3 regions of the Virgibacillus halodenitrificans genome follow, and region 2 is predicted to be linked to each of the others. Evidence: predicted binding sites of a transcription regulator. Region 2 holds the regulator's gene; each other region holds the start of a gene.
The links. The regulator LexA, encoded in region 2, represses DNA repair genes until DNA is damaged. The targets are predictions, from matches to a motif close to CGAACATATGTTCG.

Region 1: the regulator LexA is predicted to act here: its motif matches at 1,588-1,601, upstream of BME96_RS12035 (DNA polymerase IV).
Region 3: the regulator LexA is predicted to act here: its motif matches at 1,598-1,611, upstream of uvrB (excinuclease ABC subunit UvrB).

What each region holds. Positions count from the first base shown of each region.
Region 1 covers NZ_CP017962.1:2,305,377-2,309,591, reverse strand. Annotated here, with positions in the region: gene BME96_RS12040 (peptidylprolyl isomerase) at 1-236, opposite strand, end outside; gene BME96_RS12035 (DNA polymerase IV) at 316-1,566, opposite strand; gene BME96_RS12030 (DUF4349 domain-containing protein) at 1,775-2,710, shown strand; gene dacB (D-alanyl-D-alanine carboxypeptidase/D-alanyl-D-alanine endopeptidase) at 2,752-4,110, shown strand.
Region 2 covers NZ_CP017962.1:1,978,543-1,982,757, reverse strand. Annotated here, with positions in the region: gene glnA (type I glutamate--ammonia ligase) at 1-1,297, shown strand, start outside; gene lexA (transcriptional repressor LexA) at 1,547-2,170, opposite strand; gene BME96_RS10400 (YneB family resolvase-like protein) at 2,467-3,105, shown strand; gene BME96_RS10395 (DUF896 domain-containing protein) at 3,199-3,432, shown strand; gene tkt (transketolase) at 3,587-4,215, shown strand, end outside.
Region 3 covers NZ_CP017962.1:2,595,929-2,600,143, forward strand. Annotated here, with positions in the region: gene uvrB (excinuclease ABC subunit UvrB) at 1-1,528, opposite strand, end outside; gene BME96_RS13510 (multicopper oxidase domain-containing protein) at 1,756-2,805, opposite strand; gene BME96_RS13515 (PDZ domain-containing protein) at 3,137-4,215, opposite strand, start outside.

The DNA of each region.
Region 1 (4,215 bases), 330 kb from region 2:
GAGATAAAATTAGCCACGGTTGTGGGGGCTTTTTCAGGATATAGCTCCGCTTTTATAGTTTCATCATTTTCCATTGTAATGGTAACAATAGGGTTTTCTTTCACATCATGAGGGTAGTCCGTTTTCTGGTCTGCTTTTTGTTCGTTTTCTTTGCTGGAATCTTCCTGTGTTCCACATCCACTCAAAATAATAGTGAATAAAATAACTACTATAAATAGCTTTGTAAATAATCTCAACTTTTCATCCTCCTGTTCATTTTTCTATTATAGCATGTAGCAACGACACTGGAGAATAGAAAGGAGAAGTATATAGTTATTATGCTCGATGTCCACCGATTTTCTTGCTGCGCTCCAAAGTAATTCCAGCTTCAGTATAGCTGCTGGCACGAAGAATAGCTGTCGCGCCATAATCTCGGCGAATGGCATCCATAACATAACCGATATCATTTTTCTGTGCACGATTTTCAAATAGATTAAGCTGTATCTCCCCTTTATTAAAAAGGTTACTCAATGTAACATACACATGTCTAATATTGCTATTTCCATCATAAAATTCTTGGAAGAGCTGAAGACAGATTTGATACACATCCATAGTTACATCCGTAGGGGTGTAGATGGACTTGGAGCGAGAGAAGCCACCACCTGTTTCCTTACCATAAGATATGCCCAATTGAACAGTTCTTCCTGTTTTCCCAGCTTCGCGGGCACGGCGGCAAACCTCTTCGCAAAGGTCGAGGATACAGACCGTTACTTCTTCTTTAGAATAATCTCTTAAAAGAGAGATACCATGCCCAAATCCTTTTTGTTCCGTTTTTATAAAATCCCCAAATACGGGGCTTAAATCAATGCCCCATGCATGCCAATATAGCTGCTCACCCATCACCCCAAAGCGCTTTTTTAAATGTTCCAAGTCAAAACGGGCAAGCTGTCCCAATGTAACAATTCCCATTCGATTGAGATTTCGCTTCATTCTGCTACCGATTCCCCATATGTCCTCTATGGGGGAGGGCCAAAGTTTTTCCTTTACTTGTTCATAGGTGCATTCAGCGATACCTACTTTCTTGGCATGCAGATCCATCACTGTTTTTGCAAGAAACTTATTATCCCCGATACCAATCGAAGCAGTAATTCCAAAGCAATCCAAGATGTCTTTTTTTATTTGTCTTGCTACCTCCCAACGATCTCCAAATAATCTATCAAGCCCGTTTACTGTTACCCAAACTTCATCTACGGAATATTGGTGGATTGCTTGTTTTGGTACGTATTGGTTGATCAGTTTGGTGATTTCCATGGATACGTTTAAATAATCTGCCATATGTGCTGGTACAATATGAATTTCAGGGTCATCGGGTAACTCAAAAAATCGACTCACATTACTAATACCATGTATTCTTTTTAACTCTGGTGAAGCAGCCAGAACAATACTGCCTGATCTGTTCGGATCACCAACTACCGCAAGCAACGTCTTCATGGGATCTAATCCAAGCTTCACCGCCTCAACACTTGCATAAAAGGAACGCATATCTATACATAGTACATCATTGCGAGGGTAAGAAGAATAATCCATTACGATAGTCACCACCAAATAGGAACGTTTGTTCTTATTATAGATAATCCATCCTATTTTATCAATGGGAATTTAAACCAGAATAGTAAAGTGAAAAATAGAAACACATAAATAATTAATTTTTTGAAATAAAACAATTTTAAAACTAAATCGTTTATACTTAAGATAACTATTATTTTTTACAAAGTTGAATGGAGGGATTAGCAAGATGTTAGATAAGCGATTAACACTTTGTCTTTTTGTTGCTATTATTTTAGTTATTCTATCCGGCTGTAGCAATGAAAGTGAAAATGGGAATAAACAGGCTGACAGCTACATGACTGAGGAAGCAGACAGGAAGATAACGGAAGAATCGAAGGAAGGAGAAGCGACAACGGAATCTACGGAAGATGCTAGCATAGAAAATAGTGAAAATAAAACAGAGCAACAAACTCCAAATGAACAAAACCCATCCACACGTAAAATTATTTATACTGCAAATTTAGAAATTGAAGTAAACAGTTACGAAAAAGCCCTTAAAAACATACAAAAAAAAGTAGAGGTCTACCAAGGATATATAGTTGAATCAACTATGTTTGAAGAAGAAGAAAATAAAGGGACAAGTGGTTTTATTACAGTCAGAGTTCCACAAGAAAAGTTTCGGGAATTTATTCAGCTCGTTGAAGATGGAAGTAAAAACGTGTTGTCAAGCTCTATATCCGGTCAGGATGTTACAGAGGAATACGTTGATTTGGAATCGAGACTGCGCTCCAAACAAGTGGTTGAAGAGCGATTGCTGTCATATATGAAAAAAGCTGAAAAAACAGAAGACTTATTGGCAATTTCCAAGGATTTAGCAAGTGTCCAGGAAGAAATTGACCAAATTAAAGGGCGCATGAAATACTTAGAAAATAAATCAGAATTAGCGACAATTACAATTCATATGACTGAAAATAATTTAACAATTTCAGGAGAAGACCTCAACACATGGGATAAAACAAAACAGCAATTATTAAAAAGCTTAAATTGGCTTCTCACAGCTGTTTCGGGCTTCATCATCTTTTTTGTCGGTAACTTGCCGATCATACTAGTTACAGTTAGCATAGCGGTAATTGTATTAATTGTCATTCGAAAGTTTAGCAAATCTAATAAAGATAATAGTTAATCATCTGTATGCTTAATATAATAAGAGAATAGAGGAATACAATGAAAGCAAAACTTGAAAAATTTATAGAAAATGAACCAGCTTTATTGGGAACACTTATTGGAATTAGTGTTCGTAACAGACAGAGCGGCGAGGTGATCTACGAACGACAAGGTGAAACGAGAATGCATCCCGCATCCAATATGAAATTATTAACTGCCGCTGTGTCCCTATCCGAATTAGGTGAGACGTATACATTTACTACGGAAGTAAAGACAAATGGGGAAATAATTGATTCTAAATTAGCGGGAAATCTTTATTTGGTAGGAAAAGGAGACCCAACGTTAGTCCCAGAAGACTTGGATCTGCTTGCCGAAGAACTCCGTTTGCAAGGCGTTAAAGAAATAACAGGTGATTTGGTTGCAGATGATAGATGGTATGATTCAATTCGGTTATCACCAGACATGATGTGGGAGGATGAATATGCTTATTATGGAGGCCAGATCTCGGCGTTGACTTTATCGCCAGATGAAGATTATGATGCGGGAACAATTATTATAGAAGTAGCTGCAGGTAATTCAATTGGAGATAAACCAAGGGTAACATTATCACCTCCTACAGATTACGTAAGAATGGAAAACAATGCAAGGACAGAAGAAGTACACAGCGAAGAAGAAATAGAAATCAGACGAGTGCATGGCACGAACACCATAACTATTAATGGAAATATTCCACTTGATTCACCAAATAAGAAAGAGTGGATTGCTGTATGGGGACCAACGGAATATGCCCTTGCTGTTTGGCAACATGCTTTGTTAAAAAAAGGGGTAAAGTGGAACGGAACCGTAAAGGTAGCAGAAAGTCCCGTTAACACCCAAACATTGGGTACACACACTTCCATACCTTTATCCGAATTGTTAGTCCCTTTTATGAAATTAAGCAATAATGGAATTGGGGAAGTTTTGATAAAGGAAATGGGAAAAAAAGTTTACGGAGAAGGAAGCTGGACAGCAGGTCTTAAGGTGTTGGAAGAGAGACTTACTGATTATAATATGAATGTTGACAACCTATTGCTCCGCGATGGATCAGGAATTTCTCATGTAAGTTTAATACCTCCCAATGAAATCACCAAACTTTTATATCACATTCAAAAGGAGAACTGGTTCCCAACCTACCTAGATTCTCTTCCGGTTGCCGGAAAGGAGGATCGCATGGTTGGCGGAACATTAAGAGATCGGCTGAAAGGTCGAAAGGTTCAAGCTAAGACAGGAACTATTTATGGTGTAAGTACGTTATCCGGTTATGCAGAAGCTAATAGTGGAAGGCAATACATATTCTCTGTAATGCTTAACAATATGCTTGATGAAGAAATCGGTAAAGAAATAGAGGATAGATTGCTTGAGATTATTTTGAAAGATTAACGTGGTGCACTTGCGTGGTGATTAAGGAGAGCTCATGAATATAAAATTTGGATGAAAAGCTGTAATTGTTAAGTGACGAGATTACATAGTGGAGCAAACGAGTAT
Region 2 (4,215 bases):
CGATGAAGAGAATGTACGATTTATTCGTCTGCAATTTACAGATATGCTTGGAATTATTAAGAATGTAGAAATTCCACTGAGTCAACTTGAAAAGGCACTGGATAATAAGATGATGTTTGACGGGTCTTCCATTGAAGGTTTTGTTCGCATTGAAGAATCAGATATGTATTTATATCCAGATCTTGATTCATTTGTAGTATTTCCGTGGACATCTGATAAAGGTAAAGTAGCCCGCTTTATTTGTGATATTTACAATCCGGATGGAACACCATTTGAGGGTTGTCCTCGATATAATCTAAAGCGTAATTTAAAGAAAATGGAAGAACTAGGTTTTGATGCATTTAATATTGGAACAGAGCCGGAATTCTTTTTATTTAAATTAGATGAAAAAGGGGATCCTTCTTTAGAGTTGAATGATCGGGGCGGGTACTTCGACCTGGCGCCAACTGATCTAGGAGAGAATTGCCGTAGGGACATTGTTCTTGAATTAGAAGAAATGGGCTTTGAGATTGAAGCTTCTCATCATGAGGGTGCTCCGGGCCAACACGAAATTGATTTTAAATATGCTGATGCGGTTAAACATGCCGATGATATACAAACATTTAAACTAGTAGTAAAAACAATTGCCAGAAAGCATAATCTACATGCTACTTTTATGCCGAAGCCTTTATTTGGTGTAAATGGTTCTGGAATGCATGTAAACATGTCCTTGTTTAAAAATGGAGAAAATATGTTTTTTGATAAACAGGGTGACATGCAACTAAGTGATGTAGCATTTCAATTTACAGCCGGTATCATGAAGCATGCAACAAACTTCACAGCAGTAACTAATCCAACGGTGAACTCATATAAGAGGCTTGTTCCTGGATATGAGGCTCCTTCCTATGTAGCGTGGTCTGCAGCGAACAGAAGCCCGTTGGTTCGTATCCCATACTCTAGGGGTCTAAGTACACGGATTGAAGTACGCAGTGTCGACCCTGCAGCTAATCCTTACATGGCTATGGCGGTATTATTAGCAGCTGGACTTGATGGTGTGGAAAATAAATTAACACCACCGGCAGCTGTTGACAGAAACATTTATGTAATGACCAGAGCAGAACGTGAGGAAAACGGTATTAAGGATTTACCGTCGACACTGATGGGTGCTTTGAAAGAATTGGAACAGGATAAAGTTATCGTTCAAGCGCTTGGAGATCATTTATATGAACATTTCATGGAAGCAAAAGAAATTGAATGGGATATGTTCCGTACGACGGTACATCCTTGGGAAAGAGAACAATATTTAAGCACCTATTAAGATTGATTAAAATCTAAAAAACTGCCATAATGGCAGTTTTTTTATGAGACAGAATATAATTTTGTGCTCAGGTTTTTAGTCAGCAACCGTTTTGCTTAACTTCTTACACTAGTGATCTTTAGCAGTTAACCTACATGATCATTGTCTTTTTGCTTTTTCTCACATAAGCTCATGGAAGTAAGGGATACAGAACACAAATGGTTCAGTGACGAATAACACATTTCAGTTTCGTGTTATGCAGAAGCACTATTAATGTATATTGCGATACAATCCAATAACTTTTCCAAGTATGCTTACATTTTTGTACAGTAAGGGTTCCATTGTAGCGTTCTCAGGTTGTAAGCGTATATGATCGCTTTCTTTAAAGAAGCGTTTAACCGTTGCTTCATCTTCTTCTGTCATAGCAACGACAATATCGCTGTTCTGGGCGGTGTTTTGCTGTTTAACGATAACCATGTCTCCATCAAGTATCCCGGCTTCAATCATACTTTCTCCTTCAATTACCAAAACAAACAGATGATCATCCGGACCTGCTGTATTACTTGGAAGAGGCACAAACTCCTCAATATTTTCTACTGCTGTAATTGGAAGACCAGCAGTTACCTTACCAATAACAGGAGCATATCTCGCTTCCTCTCTTGGGATACTTTCTTCGCCTGTAATATCAAGTATCTCAATTGCTCTAGGCTTTGTAGGATCCCGGCGAATAAAACCTTTGCTTTCCAGTCTGGCAAGATGGCCATGGACGGTTGAGCTGGAAGCAAGCCCCACAGCAACAGCTATTTCTCTGACAGAAGGTGGATACCCCTTGTTAGTAACTTCTTCCTTTATAAAATCCAAAATCATTTGCTGTCTATTAGAAAGTTTTGTCATCTATCAAACACCTCGCACATATAGTTTAACTATTAATAGTTTATCATTGAGAAATAGAAAAAGCAAACGTTCGTTCGAAAAATGACTTGACAAGATCATATGTTCGTGCGATACTCATATTAGATAAGCGAACAAAGGTTCTAAATTTGCGGGAGGTGGATTTTACTATGTTTGGAAAATTAACAAAAACAGACGTATTCTATCTGGTGGCATTTGCTTTAACCTTAGGTTTCTTGTATTATTCTATGGTTACAAGCTGAGTAGTATATAAGTAAAGGGCAGGAGAAGTTTATTAAATGAATGCTATTATTTATTGTCGGGTAAGTACAGATAAATCAACACAGGAGACCTCTTTAAGCAGGCAAAAAGAAGAACTACAAAAACTTGCAAGACAAAATGGATTTACTATTATTGCATGTATAGAAGAACAAATAAGTGGATATGAAATTAATAGAGACGGTATCTATGAAATGCTTGATTATTTTACTTCCAATAGAGCGGATTGTCTACTTATTCAGGATGAAACAAGGCTTGGGCGAGGAAATACGAAAATTGCTTTATTCCATCATTTGAAAAAGCTCGACATACCAATTTTTACAGCTATACATGAAGGAGAACTGGAGTTATCTGAATCAGACTCTATGGTTTTACAAATTGTCGGTATCGTAGAAGAATATCAACGTATCATTCATAATACAAAGATAAAACGAGGGATGAAGAAGGCTGTTAAAGAAGGTTATAAGCCTCAAAATAATTTATCACGTCAAGACAAAGCTCCAGGAAGAGATAGAATTTCCTTTCCTATAGAAGAAGTAATCAGATTAAGAGAAAAAAATCTCACATTTGAAGAAATTGCAACAACGCTAAATGGTTTAGGATATTCTGTTTCTAAAGCGACAGTACATCGAAGATTTAAGGAGTTTCAAAACACTTGAATATAAGTATTATGGAGCGTAATATAAAAAGACAGGAACGATCGTTCCTGTCTTTTTATATTGCTATTCACTCGAGCAGGAGGTTTAATTATAATGTTATCCAAAGATAAGTTAGAACGTATCAATCAGTTAGCTAAAAAATCAAAGCAAGAGGGTTTATCGACAGAGGAGAAGAAAGAACAAAAGAAGTTGCGGGAAGAATATTTAAAAAATGTCCGCAGTTCTTTTAAAAACCAATTTAAAACCATGACAGTTATGGATCCGGAAGGTAATGACGTTACTCCTCAAAAAGTGAGGGACTTACAAGAAAGAAACAAAAAACATTAGCTAAATACTGCTCTAAATAAATAAATAATTTCTTAAAGTTTGTTCAAACTATCACAGAATTGTTTTTTGAATCCTATAATACTTGTTACTAATGTTTTTTCGTTATAGAATAAAGTAGGATATTATAGTTGTATTTACGAGAGGAGCTTATTATATGCCAAACAATATTGAAGAACAATCAGTGAATACCATTAGAACCTTATCTATTGACGCTATCGAAAACGCAAACTCTGGTCATCCTGGTCTCCCAATGGGGGCTGCTCCGATGGCTTACACATTATGGACTGACTTTATGACACATAATCCGAACAATTCAAAGTGGTTTAATAGAGACCGCTTTGTGTTATCTGCGGGACATGGATCAATGTTGCTATATAGTTTACTGCATCTATCTGGATATAATGTGACAATTGAGGATTTAAAAGAATTCAGACAATGGGATTCTAAGACTCCTGGTCATCCAGAAGTAAATCACACGGACGGAGTTGAAGCAACTACCGGACCTTTGGGACAAGGTATTGCTATGTCTGTTGGTATGGCAATGGCTGAAGCTCATTTAGCAGCCAAGTTTAATAAGGATGATATTGCCGTTGTTAACCATAATACGTATGCTTTAGTCAGTGATGGAGACTTAATGGAAGGTATTTCGCATGAAGCTGCATCTCTAGCAGGTCACCTTGGTCTTGGAAAACTAATTGCTTTGTATGATTCTAATGATATTTCTTTAGATGGAGAATTAAACCGTTCTTTCTCAGATAATACAGAGCAACGGTTTGAAGCTTA
Region 3 (4,215 bases), 620 kb from region 2:
CCAACCCTTCCCTTAGAAGGTTAATACCAATTAATACGTCATATTTTCCAACTCGCAAATCTCTAATTATCTCAATCCGCTCAAGCGTTTTTATTTCCGAATGCAGATAAGCAACCTTCATTCCTATTTCTTTTAAGTAATCAGTTAAATCCTCTGACATCTTTTTAGTCAGTGTAGTAACAAGTACTCTTTCTTTCCGTTCCACGCGTTTATTTATTTCACCAATGAGGTCGTCGATTTGCCCATTAATCGGACGCACTTCGATTTTAGGATCAAGTAATCCTGTAGGTCTTATAATTTGTTCTGTCATTTCAGGTGAATGTTCCATTTCATAGGGCCCGGGAGTTGCTGAGACGTAAACGAGCTGATTCGTTGCTTTCTCAAACTCCTCGAATTTTAACGGTCGATTATCGAGTGCAGATGGCAATCGAAATCCATGGTCTACAAGAACTTGTTTTCTCGCCCTGTCTCCATTATACATTCCACGGATTTGGGGGAGAGTAACATGGGATTCATCCACCACTACAAGAAAATCATCCGGGAAGAAGTCTAAAAGGGTATATGGTGTATCCCCTTCATTACGGAATGTTAAATGACGGGAATAGTTTTCAATACCTGAACAAAAACCCATTTCATTCATCATTTCAATATCATAATTTGTACGCTGTTCCAGACGCTGTGCTTCTAGTAATTTATTTTCCGAACGGAGTTCTTTCAGTCGTTCCTCCAACTCTTTTTCGATATTTATAATAGCTTTCTTAAGCTTTTCTTCACGTGTAACAAAGTGGGAAGCAGGAAAAATTGCAATATGCTCCCTGTCACCAATAATTTCGCCTGTCAATGCATCTACTTCACGAATACGGTCGATCTCGTCGCCGAAAAATTCAATTCGAATACAATGTTCTTCCCGTGAGGCTGGGATGACTTCTACTGAATCTCCACGCACACGAAAAGTACCACGTTGAAAGTTAATATCATTCCTTGCATATTGTATATCTACAAGATCACGTAAGAGTGCATCTCGATCCTTTTCCATTCCCATCCGTAGTGAAAGCACCTGGCTTTTATATTCTTCAGGGGAACCCAAACCGTATATGCAAGAAACACTTGCTACAATTAAAACATCATTTCTTTCAAATAATGAAGATGTAGCAGAATGTCGGAGTTTATCAATCTCGTCGTTTATACTCGCGTCTTTTTCTATAAAAGTATCAGTAGATGGTACGTAAGCTTCCGGTTGATAATAGTCATAATAGCTGACAAAATATTCAACCGCGTTATTTGGAAAAAACTCTTTAAATTCACTATATAACTGTCCAGCTAAAGTTTTATTATGCGCAATGACCAATGTTGGCCGATTTATTTCTTTTACCACGTTAGACATCGTGAACGTCTTCCCTGTTCCAGTTGCTCCAAGTAACGTCTGATGACGCTGACCAGCCAGAATTTTATCAACGATTTCCTGAATTGCTTTAGGCTGGTCGCCACGCGGTTCGTAGTTCGCTATTAATTCAAACGTATTATTCACTAGTCTTGCCCCCGATCTGAATCATCTATAAATAGTTTATCATACGTACAAATAATTTTAACATATTAACGAACAAATATTCGATAAAAATGCTTTAACCCTTCTCTTCTAAAGACATTATACCCTTATAAGCCTACTTAAAATCATACCAGTAATATTTCACCATAAAAAAACACCAGCCTTTTCGCCGATGTTTTCCTTGATAATATTAAATAAAGTAGAGCCTATTATTCACCTTTAGTTACTTTTATTAACCCAACTGCCCCCTTAGTAGCATGATTAAATTGATGTGTTACAAATGGATATTCTCCTTCTTCTTTTACAGTAAATTCTACAACTGCGCCTCCGCTTGCAGGTAGCATAACTGTCTGCATCCCCTTATAATGGTTGGCCGGGTTACCATCAATATAAACATCATCAAACATCGTCCCAACTACGTGAAAGCTACTAACTTCGTTTGGTCCAACGTTATTTATATAGATACGTACTTTATCTCCAGCATTTGCTAATAATGGTTCATCCTTCACCGCACTAACGGTTCCATTCGTATTTGGTTGCCCTTCATGTAATGCTTTTGTGGAAAATACAACTTGGGAAGGGACATCGTTTGTCATATCCTCAAGGTCGTTGTATTTATACCATTCGTTCTGAATAACAACATACTCTTTATCCACTTCGTTGTCAGTTGGATAACCGTCATTTGGTTTTACAATAATCACACCATGCATTCCATTTGCAATATGTTGGAGAACAGGTGCAGTACCACAATGATACATAAACACACCTGGATTAGATGCTTTGTAAGAAAACGTACCATCTTCATTTGGAGCTACATCAGCAAAGTTTTTATCCGGAGCAGTATGAACAGCGTGAAAATCCATACTATGAGGAATTGCTGGATCCTTATTTTCTAATGTAAAGTGAATGGTATCCCCTTCATTTACTACAACTAGCGGTCCAGGTGCCTCTCCGTTAAACGTCCAGGCCTTGTAATTATAATTTTTATCAATTTCAATATCAGTAATTTGCGCTGTCATCGTAACAAATACATCTTTTCCATCTCGTTCAAATTCCACAGGTACAGGTTCTTGATTTAATTCTTTGTGTGGAGCTATGATGTCCTGGAGATTTTCCGTAGCACTCGTTTGTTTCACAGAGCTCTTAAGCTCCTTAGACACTTCATGTTGAACTTCGTTTGTTCCATTACCACAAGCAGATAACATTAAAGCACTCACCATTAATACAGCAGTTAACGTATACTTAGTTTTTTTCAACATATTAATCACCTCTAGTTAAGATTGAAGATAACCTTAGGCCATCCAACATATATGTGTTAGTTATCTGCTCTGCGTGAATAACCCTATCTTCACTCTTAGTTTATGATTTATATACCTGCCCACCTGTGATTTGCATCACTTTTCTTTTGTGTGTATATGAACAATATATGTCTGACATAAAGACAGTAAATACTGTATAAATAGGATAAATACTACAAGTTCACGTAATTATTGTGAATATTTCACATAAGAAGAGAGTAAACAGGCTAAGTTGAAAATTAAAAAGGTAATTCCATGATCAATCATGGAATTACCTTTAGTAAGTAATAAGTTAATTACTTAATAGCCTCTTCTTTCTGTAAGGGTCTGCGGCAAATACCACACCTAATTCATGGTGGTCCCCTTCGTATAACGCGCCTTGTACAAAACGATTTTCTCCATTAAAATCTATGATTTCCAATTTAAAAAAGGCACCACTCTTTTGGAGTGAATAATAAAACTCTTCAATGCCACTGACTCTGAATCCATTCACTTTGGTTATAACTTCACCAGGTAAAATTTCAAGACGTTCCGCTGGAGTTTCAGGTATAATTGCTAATACTTTTAGCCCTGCCTTACTGCGTTGGAAGAAAGATGGAGATAACCGATCAGCAGTTCTGAATCTATAGTTGATTAACTCTCTTCCAAGGATTGATAAAACTACTGCTGCCAGAGAGAACCAAGATTGAAATACACTTCCAATAGCCAAGACTAGGATAAAAACTCCCAATAGGATAACTTGTTTAGCCAGACGTCGTGCTGCATTTGCAGGAGCATTACCTAAAACAGCTTGTTCAAATCCGATTAGTAAAGGAAAAAGCACTAGGCTATAAGTGGTTTCACCAATAGAAAAATATGGCCAATACGGTGCAAAAGGTGTAATTAATCCCGAGGGCACTAATGTAAAAAAAGGAATTATGCTTAACTTTTTTAAACGGTGGAGACCAATCCAACCACCTCTGGAACCTTTTATTAGCTCAGGATAGGATTCCTGCTTCCTCGTTTTCCATATCAAAGCCCCTTCTGCAATTAATCCTATTCCCAATAAAATAACGATAACACTAAAACTTATATCTGAAAATGGTTGAGTTCCCTTCCCTAGAAATGGGAGAAACAATAAAATCACATAGGTTAACCCAATGGTGTAACTAGGTGAAAGTAACGTAAATTTGCCAGTGATACTTAAAAGTATAATTACAATACTAATGATAAACATTACTTCGTAAGACAATACCATTCCTGTTCCTAAAAAGATCACAGAAAAAATCACACCAAGTAATAAAGAGAAAAACAATGTATTCTTCCATTCAGAAAAAACATCAAAGATTTTAATACCAAAATTTTTTCTTTCTTGTTTAATTCGCCTGTAAC